Regions from separate parts of the Streptomyces sp. NPDC058295 genome, predicted to be linked through region 2. Evidence: riboswitches for the same ligand, from Rfam matches in the RefSeq annotation. Region 2 holds a riboswitch; each other region holds the start of a gene.
What was found. Region 2 has a riboswitch for thiamine pyrophosphate ahead of thiC (phosphomethylpyrimidine synthase ThiC). Riboswitches for the same ligand answer to the same signal wherever they lie in the genome.

Region 1: linked by a shared signal. The riboswitch ahead of thiO (glycine oxidase ThiO) and the one ahead of thiC (phosphomethylpyrimidine synthase ThiC) in region 2 are both predicted to bind thiamine pyrophosphate.
Region 3: linked by a shared signal. The riboswitch ahead of ACFVYS_RS17405 (thiamine ABC transporter substrate binding subunit) and the one ahead of thiC (phosphomethylpyrimidine synthase ThiC) in region 2 are both predicted to bind thiamine pyrophosphate.

Annotation. Positions count from the first base shown of each region.
Region 1 covers NZ_JBHVYO010000069.1:19,580-24,066, forward strand. Annotated here, with positions in the region: gene ACFVYS_RS40215 (thiazole synthase) at 1-607, opposite strand, end outside; gene thiS (sulfur carrier protein ThiS) at 611-811, opposite strand; gene thiO (glycine oxidase ThiO) at 844-2,010, opposite strand; TPP riboswitch at 2,008-2,118, opposite strand; gene ACFVYS_RS40230 (hypothetical protein) at 2,171-2,521, shown strand; gene ACFVYS_RS40235 (NAD(P)/FAD-dependent oxidoreductase) at 2,599-3,801, shown strand; gene ACFVYS_RS40240 (Rv2175c family DNA-binding protein) at 3,861-4,226, shown strand; gene thiE (thiamine phosphate synthase) at 4,304-4,487, shown strand, end outside.
Region 2 covers NZ_JBHVYO010000011.1:54,346-58,832, reverse strand. Annotated here, with positions in the region: gene ACFVYS_RS14095 (YibE/F family protein) at 1-1,222, opposite strand, end outside; TPP riboswitch at 1,769-1,958, shown strand; gene thiC (phosphomethylpyrimidine synthase ThiC) at 1,951-3,777, shown strand; gene ACFVYS_RS14085 (hypothetical protein) at 3,898-4,487, shown strand, end outside.
Region 3 covers NZ_JBHVYO010000014.1:105,214-109,700, reverse strand. Annotated here, with positions in the region: gene ACFVYS_RS17410 (ABC transporter permease) at 1-509, opposite strand, end outside; gene ACFVYS_RS17405 (thiamine ABC transporter substrate binding subunit) at 485-1,561, opposite strand; TPP riboswitch at 1,653-1,758, opposite strand; gene rlmN (23S rRNA (adenine(2503)-C(2))-methyltransferase RlmN) at 1,813-2,919, opposite strand; gene ACFVYS_RS17395 (ROK family protein) at 3,313-4,320, shown strand; gene ACFVYS_RS17390 (hypothetical protein) at 4,317-4,487, shown strand, end outside.

The DNA.
Region 1 (4,487 bases), on a different contig from region 2:
CCGCACACCCCAGCTCCATCGCCAGCGCCACGTCCGACGCGGTGCCCGCCCCCGCGTCCAGGATCACCGGCACGCGCGCGTGCTCGACGATCAGCTGGAAGTTGTGCGGGTTGCGAATGCCCAGTCCGGAGCCGATCGGCGAACCCAGCGGCATCACCGCCGCGCACCCCACGTCCTCCAGCTTCCTGGCCAGCACCGGATCGTCGTTCGTGTACGGCAGCACCGTGAACCCGTCGTCCACCAGCGTCTCCGCCGCCTCCAGCAGCTCGATCGGGTCAGGCAGCAGCGTGCGCTCGTCGGCGATGACCTCCAGCTTGACCAGATCGGTGCCCAGCGCCTCCCGCGCCAGCCGGGCCGTCAGCACGGCCTCCCCGGCGGTGAAACAGCCCGCCGTGTTCGGCAGCACCCGGATACCGAGCCGCTCCAGCACCGACAGCACGGAACCGTGCACCGAGGGGTCCACCCGGCGCATCGCGACCGTCGTCAGCTCGGTCCCGGACGCCACCAGCGCCCGCTCCAGCACCTCCAGGCTGGGCGCGCCCCCCGTGCCCATGATCAGACGGGACGAGAAGGACCTGCCTCCGAGGACGAAGGGATCGTCGGCCATGGCTCAGCCCCCCTGGACCGCGGTGAGGACTTCCACCCGGTCACCGTCGCGCAGAGCCGTCGACGGCCACTGCGCGCGCGGGACGACGGTCTCGTTGAGCGCCGCGGCCACCCCGGAGGGCGCCGGCGTCAGGGACCGTACGACGCTGTCGAGGGCCGTACCGGGAGCGAACTCGCGCCGCTCTCCGTTCACCGAGATCTGCACGGGCGCGTTCTTCCTGGCGTTCTGCCGGGTGTTCATGCGGACTGCTCCGAGAGTGCGGTGGCGCCGAAGCGCCGGGGCGTGAAGGGACGGGCCTCGTCCGGGAGCTCCCCGGTGGCCAGGGCGTGCGCCATCGCGTCACCCGTCACCGGCGTCAGCAGCACGCCGTTGCGGTAGTGGCCGGTGGCCAGCAGCAACCCCGCCAGCTCCGTCGGCCCGAGCAGCGGCGCGTTGTCCGGGGATCCGGGCCGCAGCCCCGCGCGCGTCTCCGTGAGCGGCAGCTCGGTGATCCCGGGGACCAGCTCGTGGGCGTCGCGCAGCAACTCGTACACGCCCCCCGCCGTGACCGTGGTGTCCCAGCCCAGCTCCTCGCTGGTGGCGCCCACGACCAGCTCGCCGTTCTCCCGGGGGACCAGGTAGACCTGGCTGCCGCGCACCACGGCCCGTACGGTCCGGCTCAGGAACGGCGCGTACCGCGGCGGCACGGTCAGCCGCAGCACCTGGCCCTTCACCGGCCGTACGGGCGGCAGCACGTCCTGCGGCACCCCCGCGAGCCGTCCGCTCAGGCTGCCGCCGGCGAGCACCACCTGCCCCGCCTCCAGGGCCGTACCGTCCCGCGTGACGACCCCCGTGGCGCGCTCGCCCACGACGGACAGCCGCTCGGCCCGTACGCGGTGGAAGGCCACCCCGGCCCGCTCGCACGCGGCCACCAGCGCCGCGGTCAGCCGCCGCGGGTCGATCTGGTGGTCGCCGTCGACCCGCAGCCCGCCCCGCACCCCGGGCGCCAGCAGCGGCTCCAGGCGTCGGCACTCACGCCCGGACAGCCACTCCGACTCCAGCCCCGACTGCTGCTGCAGTGCGTGCAGTTCGCGCAGATGGGCGCGGTCGTCGGAGTCCAGCGCGACCGCGAGCGTGCCGCAGCGCCGGTAGCCGAGGTCGTGCCCGGTCAGCTCCGTCAGCTCGGCCGCGAACTCCGGATAGCGGCGGGCGGAGGCCAGGTTGAGGCCGAGCAGGGTCTGCTCGCCGTGGTGCAGTTCCGTGACGGCGGCCAGCATCCCGGCCGCCACCTGGGCGGCCCCGCCGCCCGGCGCCGGGTCGACCACCGCCGTGGCGAAGCCGCGCTGCGCGGCCCGCCAGGCCGTGACCAGGCCGATGATCCCGCCCCCGATGACGAGGACGTCTGACGTACGTGGAGACGACATGGGCGTCCAGCCCCTCCCTTCGCCGGCATGACCCGGATCAGGTTCGACGGTCGGAGGCCGCCAGCCTCCCTCTCAGCCCGGTGCGTCCGGACTCCCGCGTGTGCTCTAGGTTGGCCACCCTAGCCCGTGGTCCGGCGCCTCTGTAAGGGAGCCTTTCGTCATGCCCCGCTCGTTGGACGGCCTCGTCCTCGCGCCCGTCGCCGACCAGGCCCCGGGCCAGGTCGGCACCCGCACCCGCTTCACGTACCACGAGCGCGGCGGTGAGATCTGGGCGGAGTACGCGGGCGGTGACGTCGTACGCGGGCATCTGGTGGGTACCCGCGAAGGGGACCGGCTCGACTTCCGGTACGTACAGCTCAAGCACGACGGGACGACGTCCTCGGGGCACTGCGTCTCGACGGTCACGGAGCTCGCGGACGGACGGGTGCGGCTCGAGGAGAGCTGGGCGTGGGAGTCGCAGGAGGGCAGCGGCACCAGCGTTGTGGAGCAGGTCACGGCGCACGAGCACTGACTGACGATTCGTCAGCCGCCTAAGGTGATCAGGTGAGTGAGCAGAGGCAGGAAGAAGGCGGCCCGTCCGGGCGGCGCGTGGTGGTCGTCGGCGCGGGCATGGCGGGGGTGCAGACCGCCGTGGCCCTGCGGGAACAGGGCTTCGACGGCACGGTGACGTTGATCGGCGCGGAGCCCCACCAGCCCTACGACCGGCCCCCGCTGTCCAAGGCCGTCCTGCTGGGCAACGCCGAGGGTTCCGCCTTCGACGTCGACTTCGAAGGCCTCGGCATCGAGCTGGTGCTCGGCCGCGAGGTGAGCGGCCTTCGCCCGGCCGACCACGAGCTGGACACCGAGGCCGGGCCCGTCCCCTACGACGTCCTCGTCCTCGCCACCGGCGCCGAACCTATCCGGCTGCCCGGCGCCGAGGGCGTGCCCGGCGTGCACCTGCTGCGCACCCTGGACGACGCCGAACGGCTGCGGCCCGTGCTCGCCCGTCAGCACGACATCGTGGTCGTCGGCGCCGGCTGGATCGGCGCCGAGTTCGCCACGGCCGCGCGGGAGGCCGGCTGCGCGGTCACCGTCGTCGAGGCCGCCGACCGGCCGCTGGCCGGGGCGCTGCCCGCCGAGGTCGCCGCCCCGATGGCCGCCTGGTACGCCGACAGCGGCATCGAGCTGCGCACCCACGCGCGCGTGGAGCGCGTCGAGCCCGGTGCGGTCGTCCTGGACGACGGCTCCCGGCTGCCCGCGGGCGCGGTCGTGGTGGGCATCGGCGCCCGCCCCGCCACCGCCTGGCTGGCCGGCTCCGGCGTCGCGCTCGGCGCCCACCGCGAAGTCGTCGCCGACGCCCAGCTGCGGACCTCCGTGCCCGATGTGTACGCGGTCGGCGACTGCGCATCCTTCCCTTCGGGGCGGTACGGCGAGCGGCTCCTCGTCCATCACTGGGACAACGCCCTCCAGGGGCCGCGCACGGTCGCGGCGAACATCGTCGGCGCCGCCACCGACGAACCCCTGGCCGTCTACGACCCGGTCCCGTACTTCTGGTCCGAGCAGTTCGGCCGCTTCGTCCAGTACGCCGGGCACCACGCCGACGCCGACCGCGTCCTGTGGCGCGGCGACCCGTCGGGGCCGGCCTGGTCGGTGTGCTGGCTGCGCGAGGACCGGCTGGTCGCCCTGCTGGCCGTGGGCCGGGCGCGCGACCTCGCCCAGGGCAAGCGGCTGATCCTGGCGGGCACGCCCATGAATCCGCGGCTCCTCGCGGACCCGGCGAGGCCGATGAAGGCGGCGACGGCGGCGACCTGAGCGCCTGGTCGGACCGGCTCGGTTTCCGACTGTCAGCGGCAGATGGCAGGCTTGTTCCCGTGACCGAGATTGACGCAAAGACCGATGCTCTCGTCCCCGCCTGGCTCACCGTGCCCGACATCGCGGAGATGCTCGATGTCGACGTGATCCGCGTCCGGCAGCTGATCAAGGACGGCCAGCTCATCGCCGTGCGCCGTGGCGAGAACCGCGCGCTGCACATCCCCGCCGCCTTCATCGACGGGGACAAGGTGGTGAAGGGCCTGGTCGGGACCCTGACCCTGCTGCGGGACGACGGCTTCAAGGACGAAGAGATGCTGGAGTGGCTCTTCAGCCCCGACCCGAGCCTGCCCGGCACCCCCGCGCAGGCCCTGAGTGAGAATCGCGGCACGGAGGTGAAGCGCCGCGCCCAGGCGCTCGCCGTCTGACCCGCGTATTCGAACCGACACACCCGGCGTGCGGGGGCGCTCGCTCCCGTACGCCACCGCACTGGGGGGACCTTCGTATGCCCGACACCGCCCGCACCGGCCTGGCCGACGCCCTGCTGTACCTCTGCACGGACGCCCGCACCCGCCAGGGCGACCTCCCGGAGTTCCTGGACGCGGTCCTCGCGGGCGGTGTCGACATCGTCCAGCTGCGGGACAAGGGCATCGAGGCGGCCGAGGAGCTGGAGCACCTCGAGGCGTTCG
Region 2 (4,487 bases):
CGGGGTTGGCCTCGTGCAGTTCCCAGACCGCCGAGGTCTGAGTGACCGTCACGTCGTCGAGGACGCCGAGCGAGCCGATGATGATGCCGGCCAGCAGCAGACCGCTCATGTCGATCGACGGGTACAGGCCGTGGATCAGGCCGGTGTTGTCGTCCGTGTTGCCGGTCAGCGCGGCCCAGTCGATGAACAGCGAGCCGAGGACGCCGATCAGCAGGAGCGAGATCAGCGTGCCGAGCACCGCGACGGAGGTGCGGGCCGAGAGCCCGTGGCAGAGATACAGCGCGATCAGCATGATGGCGCTCGACCCCACCACCGCCACGACCAGCGGGTTCGACCCCTGGAGGATCGCGGGCAGCACGAAGAAGTTCAGCACCATGAAGCTGATGGCCAGCGCGACCAGCGCCATGACGCCCCGCAGCCGCCCGACGACCACGACGGCGACCGCGAAGATGATCGCCAGGACCGCCATGGGGATGCGGCGGTTCACGTCGGTCACCGAGTACTGGAGATCCTTCGGCGCGGAGGGCTCGTAGGCGACCACGACCTTCTCGCCCTGCTCCAACTGCCGTGACTGGTCGGGCTGGACGATCTCCGTGAACGTACGGCCCTTGTCGTCGCCGGTGTCCACCCGGATCGTGGCCCTCTTGCAGGTGCCGCCCGCCTGCTGCTGCGCGGAGGAGCCCTCGGCCGTGGAGGTGTGGCCGGTAGGGGTGTCACCCGAGGCGTTCACCGACGCGCAGCTCAAGCTCACGACCTTGGTGACCGTGGCCTGCTGGGTCTGCCGGTCGAAGCCGACTCCGGTGCGCTCGTGCGCAGGGGCTCCGCCGGGCCACAGCACCACGAGCCCCACCAGTACCGCGGCACCGAACGGGATGAGGATGGCCGCGATGACCTTGCGCAGGTGCTGGGAGACAGGGGCGGCCGGGCCGTGACTGTGGCTGTGCGAATGCCCGTGCCCGCCGTCGGAACCGGATCCGGAACCGTGCCCGTCGCCCGGGCCATGGCCGTGTCCGCCGCCGTGGCCCTCTCCGGAACCGTTCCCGGGGCCACCGCCATGACCGCCGTCGTGACTCTGCCCATGACCGTGTTCGCGGTCGAAGCCATATCCGTCACCAGGGCCGGGACCAGAACCAGGAACAGGACCAGAGCCACGTTCAGGACGAGGGCCCGGGCCGGGACGAGGGCCGGAATCATGGTCGGGTCCGTACTCCTGCCCGGGCACGGACCCATCCCCGTCGTCGTACCCGCGGCCGTTCCCGTATCCCTGGCCGTCCCCGTATCCCTGGTCGTTCTCGGGCCCTTGCCCGCTGCGGTACTCCTGCCCGCTCCGGTATCCCCGGCGGGTCCCGGGCTCTGGACCGTTGCCGTAGCCCAGGCCGCTTCCCGCCCCCGACCCAGACCGCGCCCCCGGTCCCGACTGCGTCCCCGGGCCTGCCCCGCGGCCCTCGATCGGGCGGGGGCGTTGCCCGCCAGGGGTTCCGGCACGTCTCAGTCCGCCGAGGCCGCCTGCGTATCCCGGCCCGTGGTCGGGACTGCGCGGGTGATCGTGACCGTTGCCGGAGTCGCGGTCCCCTCTGGGGCCGCCGGCAGAACCGCTTCCGGAGCCATTGCCGGAGCCATTGCCGGGACCGCTGCCGGCGCCCGGTCGGCGGGGCGGCTCGGGCGGCGGGTACGGGGGCTGGTGTGTCGTGGTCACCGACCGATCATCGCAAGAACGACACGGGCCCTCTGTTCACCGCGCCAGAATTGACGCTAGCGTGGAGACAACCTTTGCACACGCGGGAGCTCGGAGCACCGGGCTGAGAGGGCGCTGACCTCCGTCTTCGCGATGTCTCACGTGGAACGTCTCTCGAATCGAGTGATGTTTCACATGAAACATCGGCAGGCGGTAGCCGCTGCGTCGACCGCCGAACCTGTTACCGGGTAATGCCGGCGTAGGGAGTAGGTCTCATGACCAACAAGGACGCACGCACGCCTGCCTTCACGCAGCACGCGACCAGCGAAAGCACGGTCGACGTGAATGCCTCGGAGGCCGGGAAGTCCATCGGCTGGCACAAGGGGTACGTCGAGGGCACCCGCCCCGATCTACAGGTGCCGGTTCGTCAGGTGCATCTCACCAACGGGCAGTCGGTCAGCCTGTACGACACCTCCGGCCCGTACACCGATCCACTCGTCGAGACGGAGGTCCGCAGGGGCCTGTCGCCGTTGCGCGAGAACTGGATCATCGCCCGGGGCGACACCGAGGAGTACGCGGGCCGGCCGGTCCGTCCCGAGGACGACGGACTCAAGCACACCTCACCGCGCGGCGGGCTGCGTAACCTCGACGCGGTCTTCCCTGGCCGGCCGCGCCTGCCGCGCCGCGGGCGGGACGGCGAGGCGGTCACCCAGCTCGCGTATGCGCGCCGGGGGGAGATCACACCCGAGATGGAGTTCGTGGCCATCCGAGAGAACGTTTCCCCCGAGGTGGTTCGCGAGGAGATCGCGGCGGGCCGCGCCGTGCTGCCGGCCAACGTCAACCACCCGGAGATCGAGCCGATGATCATCGGCAAGCGGTTCCTGGTGAAGGTCAACGCCAACATCGGCAACTCGGCGGTGACGTCCTCCATCGAGGAGGAGGTCGAGAAGATGACCTGGGCGACCCGCTGGGGCGCCGACACGGTCATGGACCTGTCGACCGGCCGCAACATCCACACCACCCGCGAGTGGGTGCTGCGCAACTCCCCCGTTCCCATCGGCACGGTGCCGCTGTACCAGGCGCTGGAGAAGGTCGACGGCCGCGCCGAGGAGCTGACCTGGGAGATCTACAAGGACACCGTCATCGAGCAGGCCGAGCAGGGCGTGGACTACATGACGGTCCACGCCGGTGTCCGCCTTTCGTACGTCCCGCTCACCGCCAACCGCAAGACCGGCATCGTGTCCCGGGGCGGCTCGATCATGGCGGCCTGGTGCCTCGCGCACCACAAGGAGTCGTTCCTCTACGAGAACTTCGAGGAACTCTGCGAGATCCTCGCCGCCTACGACGTCACGTACTCGCTGGGCGACGGCCTGCGGCCGGGTTCCATCGCGGACGCCAACGACGCGGCTCAGTTCGCGGAGTTGAGGACCCTCGGGGAACTCAACCGGGTCGCGAAGCGTTTCCATGTTCAGACGATGATCGAAGGCCCGGGCCATGTCCCGATGCACAAGATCAAGGAGAACATCGACCTTCAGCAGGAGATCTGTGATGAAGCTCCGTTCTATACGCTCGGCCCGCTGACGACGGACGTCGCGCCGGCGTACGACCACATCACCTCCGGCATCGGTGCCGCGATGATCGCCTGGTGGGGCACGGCGATGCTCTGCTACGTCACGCCCAAGGAGCATCTGGGCCTGCCCAACCGTGACGACGTCAAGACCGGTGTCATCACCTACAAGATCGCCGCCCACGCAGCCGACCTCGCCAAGGGGCACCCCGGTGCGCAGGAATGGGACGACGCGCTGTCGGACGCCCGCTTCGAGTTCCGCTGGGAGGACCAGTTCAACCTGGCCCTCGATCCTGACACGGCACGGGAGTTCCACGACGAGACACTCCCCGCGGAGCCGGCGAAGACGGCGCACTTCTGCTCGATGTGCGGGCCGAAGTTCTGCTCGATGAAGATCAGCCAGAGCATCAACGAGCGGTTCGGCGCCGGGGCGGCCGAGGGGGCCTCGGCGGAGGAGATCGCCGAGGGCATGCTGGAGAAGTCGAAGGAGTTCGCGGCGAGCGGGAACCGGGTGTACCTGCCGCTGGCTGACTGACGTACGCGGAACGGCGCTGTCCCCGGAGGTCCGAGGCCTGGGGACAGCGCCATCAGCGACCGGCGCGGAGGGGGGAGAGAGGGCGTTGTTGCGATCGGGGGGAGAGGGACCTTGGAGTGGATGAAGTCGACGGCGCCGGTCCGGTCATTGGCCTGGCGGGGCGATGAGCTGGTCGATGCGGTGGGCGGCCGGGCGTGGAGCACCGATGGTGTGGAGCGCCGGACGGCCACCGATCACGGCCCCGGCTTCGACAGAAGTGTCGTCTCCCCCTCCGGCCGCTACAGCGTCGTCTATGCGGAACGGGGGACCGAAGCGCTGCTGCTGGAGGGCACGCACCCCCTCCGTGCGCTGACGCGCAGCCCGGAGCACGCCGAGGACTACGACTACCCCGTGGCCCTGGGGGTCCTGAGGGACGGCCGGGAGATCCTGGTCCACTGCCCGGAGGAGTACAACGTTCTCCAGATCGAGGACGCGGCGTCAGGGCAGCGGCTCACCACCGGCGCCCGCGAGGCGAAGGACGTGTTCCATTCCCGGCTGTCGGTGAGCGGGGACGGCCGGCACGTGCTGGTGGCCGGCTGGGTGTGGCATCCGTACGGAATCGTCGAGGTCTTCGATCTGGAGAGCGCCTTGGCGGACCCGGCCGTACTGGACGGGCGTGGGGTGTTGCCGACGCAGCCGGGGATCGACGCCGAGGTGGAGTCGGCCTGCTG
Region 3 (4,487 bases), on a different contig from region 2:
AGCCCGCCCACCGTCCGTACGACGACCGCGTAGTTGAAGAAGACGTGCGCCAGCAGGATCGCCCACACCGTGGTGTCCAGCCGTACGCCCCACAGATCGTCGAGCAGCCCACCGCGTCCGACGAGCGCCAGGAACGCCGTGCCGACGACGACCGTCGGCAGCACGAACGGGACGGTGACGACGGCGCGCAGCACCTGCTTGCCCGGGAACTCCAGGCGGGCGAAGACATACGCGGCGGGCAGCGCGACCAGGAGGGTCAGCGCGGTCGAGGCCAGCGCCTGCCAGGTGGTGAACCACAGGACGTGCCGGATGTCGGACTGCGCGAGCACGTCCCACAGCCGCCCGAAGCGCCAGCCCCCGTCGGAGCCGAGTCCCCGGGCGACGATCGCGGCGACCGGGTAGGCGAAGAAGACCGCGAAGAACGCGACGGGCACGGCCATGAGTCCGAGCCGCGCCGCGTTCCCCGCGCGGGCCGCGCGTCCGGTCACTTCAGTACGAGCGAGGTCCATGACTTGACCCAGTCGTCACGGTTGTCGGCGATCTTCGCCGGGTCCAGCGTCTCGGGGTCCTTCGCCTGCGGCCCGAACTGCGTGAACTCCGCCGGGACCGCGGCCCCCTGGCGCACCGGGTAGACGAACATGTTGAGCGGCATGTCCTGCTGGAACTCCGCGGTGAGCAGGAAGTCGAGCAGCGCCTTGCCGCCCTCGGGGTTGGCGGCGTTGCTCAGCAGACCCGCGTACTCGACCTGGCGGAAGCAGGTGCCGGCGGAGACTCCGGTCGGGGCGGTGGTCGGCTTCGGGTCGCCGTAGATCACCTCGGCGGGCGGCGAGGAGGCGTACGAGACGACGAGCGGCCGGTCGGCCCCCGCCTTCTTTCCGCCCGCAGAGCCGGAGAACTCCTCGTTGTAGGCCTGCTCCCAGCCGTCGACCACCTTCACGCCGTTGGCCTTGAGCTTCTTCCAGTAGTCCGCCCAGCCCTCGTCGCCGTACTTCGCGGCGGTCCCGAGGAGGAATCCCAGCCCCGGGGAGGAGGTGGCGGCGTTCTCGGTGACCAGCAGGTTCTTGTACGCGGGCTTCAGCAGGTCGTCGAAGGAGGCGGGCGGGGTCAGCTTGTGCGCGCTGAAGTACGCCTTGTCGTAGTTGACGCAGATGTCACCGGTGTCGACGGGCGTGACCCGGTGCTTCTTCTGGTCGGCCCGGTACGCGGGCAGGACCTGGTCCGCGCCCTTCGCCTCGTACGACTGGAAGAGCCCGTTGTCGAGGGCGCGGGACAGGAGCGTGTTGTCGACGCCGAAGAAGACGTCGCCCTGCGGGTTGTCCTTGGTGAGGATGGCCTTGTTGACGGCCTGACCGGCGTCGCCGTCCTTGAGGACCTTCACCCGGTAGCCGGACTGCTTCTCGAAGTCCGCGAGCACGTTCTTGGAGACGGCCCACGAGTCGTGGCTGACGAGGGTGACGGTCTTGGACTTCGCCGCCGAACCGTCGTCGTCCGACGATCCGCAGGCGGACAGCGTGACGAGGCCGAGGCCGACGGCCGCGGCCACGAACGTCCTGGTGTGCACTGGATTTCCTCCTGGGGTTGACCAGGAAGAGACGCGGCCCTGCCCGGGCACCCGCGGAAGGTTCCGCCGGTGCCCGGGCAGGGCGCAACAGCTTGAGTGATGACCGAACTTCCTACCCAGAATGACCTGGGCAAGGTTCAGAGGGTCTGCGGACTCTCCCGCACTCTCAGCGCTGTGGCGCTCCCCTGTCGGAATATGAAGATGTACTGATACGGACGTACTGATACCCGATAACTGATACCGGGATCAGACTACCGCTCGGTGGCCGCGAGCTGACCGCACGCCCCGTCGATCTCCTGGCCACGGGTGTCCCGGACCGTGACGGGCACCCCGTGCGCGGCGATCGCCTCGACGAACGCCTTCTCGTCCTCGGGCCGCGACGCCGTCCACTTCGAACCCGGGGTCGGGTTGAGCGGGATGAGGTTGACGTGCACGGGCTTGCCGCGCAGCAGCCGCCCGAGCCGGTCACCACGCCAGGCCTGGTCGTTGATGTCGCGGATCAGCGCGTACTCGATGGACAGCCGGCGCCCGGACCGCTCGGTGTACTCGAACCCGGCGTCCAGCACCTCGCGCACCTTCCACCGTGTGTTCACGGGGACGAGGGTGTCGCGCAGCTCGTCGTCCGGCGCGTGCAGGGAGATCGCGAGCCGGCACTTGAAGCCCTCGTCGGAGAACCGGTGGATGGCCGGCACCAGCCCGACCGTCGACACGGTGATGCCCCGCTGCGAGATCCCGAGCCCGTCCGGAGCCGGGTCGGTGAGCGCGCGGATGGCGCCGACGACCCGCTTGTAGTTGGCGAGCGGCTCGCCCATCCCCATGAAGACGATGTTGGAGAGCCGGGCAGGCCCCCCGGGCACGTCCCCGTCCCGCAGCGCCCGCATCCCGTCGACGATCTGGTGCACGATCTCGGCGGTGGACAGATTACGGTCGAGACCCGCCTGCCCGGTCGCGCAGAACGGGCAGTTCATCCCGCACCCGGCCTGCGAACTGATGCACATCGTCACCCGGTCCGGGTAGCGCATCAGCACCGACTCCACGAGCGTGCCGTCGAACAGCCGCCACAGGGTCTTACGGGTGGTCCCCTGGTCCGTCGACAGATGCCGCACGACCGACATCAGGTCCGGCAGCAGCGCCTCACGCAGCTTCTCGCGGGCACCGGCGGGGATGTCGGTCCACTCCGCCGGGTCGTGCGCGTAACGCGCGAAGTAGTGCTGCGACAGCTGCTTGGCACGGAACGGCTTCTCCCCGATCTCCGCCACGACCTCCTTCCGCTCGGCGGGCGAGAGGTCGGCGAGATGCCGCGGCGGCTTCTTGGCTCCGCGGGGGGCGACGAAAGTGAGTTCTCCGGGCTTAGGCATAACTCTTCCAGTGTCGCAGATCGATTGGCTCGGCCCAGGGCCAAGCCTCCCACCGCACTCCCTGAACGCCGTTCGGGGCTGCCTGCCCTCCAGCCGCACGTGCAGACGCCCGAGAGCCTCCCTACGTAGGACGACCTGTACATCTGGGTCCCCTCTCCTCCGAACCTGACCTTTCGAAGCCACGCCACGGACTTCGACAGACAGGGTGCACTCCGGACACGGGTCTCCAGCTCCGCCGGCGCACAACATCCACCGCGCCGACTTGATCAAAGTCGCAGAACGCCCCCACGGCAGCGCACCACCACCATCATTTCGCAGTTCGCTCGCTCTCTACCCCCCCTACCTCTCTCCGGCTATCCTTTGCCCGAAGTCCTTCTCCATGGGAGGCAAGGGGTGGACAACCGTTTAACGGTCGGAATCGACGTAGGTGGCACAAAAACCGCCGCCGTCCTCATCTCAAGTACGAAGAAAATACTTGCAGAAATTACCGAACCGACGAACCGTTCAGCGTCTCCCGAACAATCTGTCGAACATTCTGAGGCATTGATCGATCGCCTACTCAGGGAAACGCATCATGTGCGGCGATCAGTGGAAGCGGTGGGAGTCGGACTTCCAGGCCTCATCGCGCCGGACAGAACATTCCGAGATTCCATCATCCTGCCGACGTGGCTGAATGTCGACTTTCAGTCGCTACTCCAGCAGCGACTGGGCGTTCCCGTCATCGTCGACAATGACACAACCATGGCAGCTTTAGGCCATATGGCAAGCATCCCACCGAGCGAACGGCCACGTTGCCTCGTCTGCCTCACTCTCGGCACGGGAGTTGGCGGAGCGGTTCTGCTGAACGGTATACCACTGCGAGGAATTGACGGAACGGCCGGGCAGATCGGCCACATCACCGTCGACCCCGCAGGAAGGAATTGTGATTGCGGCAGTGCGGGCTGCCTCAATTCGTACGCATCAGGAACGGCCATCACCGCACGCTATGCCGAACTGAGCGCCGAAGGATCGACATTAGAAGCTGCGCCCGAGGCAGCAGCGAAAAAAGCCGACTTCCGCGAGGCCCTGCATATGGGCGATCCACAAGCACAACAAGCACTGACCGAAGCCACCACAGCTTTGATCGTTGCCATCTCTAACATGGTGAACGTATTGAATCCCGAAGTCGTCGTCCTGGGTGGGGGCGTCGCAGGCTTGGGATCTACGCTGATTGATCCCGTACAAAGGGAAGTGTCCCGACGATCCTTCCCGGCTCCCGCTCGGCGCGTACGCGTTTGCCTAGCCTCCCACGGACCCCTGACCGGCGCGATAGGCGCGGCCGCCACAGCTGCCGAACTCGGCAGCACAAGGCGCCCACACAACCTGTCAAACAGCCATTCCGCGGGAAGGGAAACTCAATGACCTCTCAGGAAGTCCAACAATGGGCTCGCCGCCTGATCCCGACAGCTGACCGCTCAGTCGTATGGCTGTTCGATGTCGATGACACGCTCACCGATACGCAGTCCATGCATCACCGTGCAGCTGACTCACTAGTGGCTGAACTGGCGACTGAAATGGCGGGATCACTT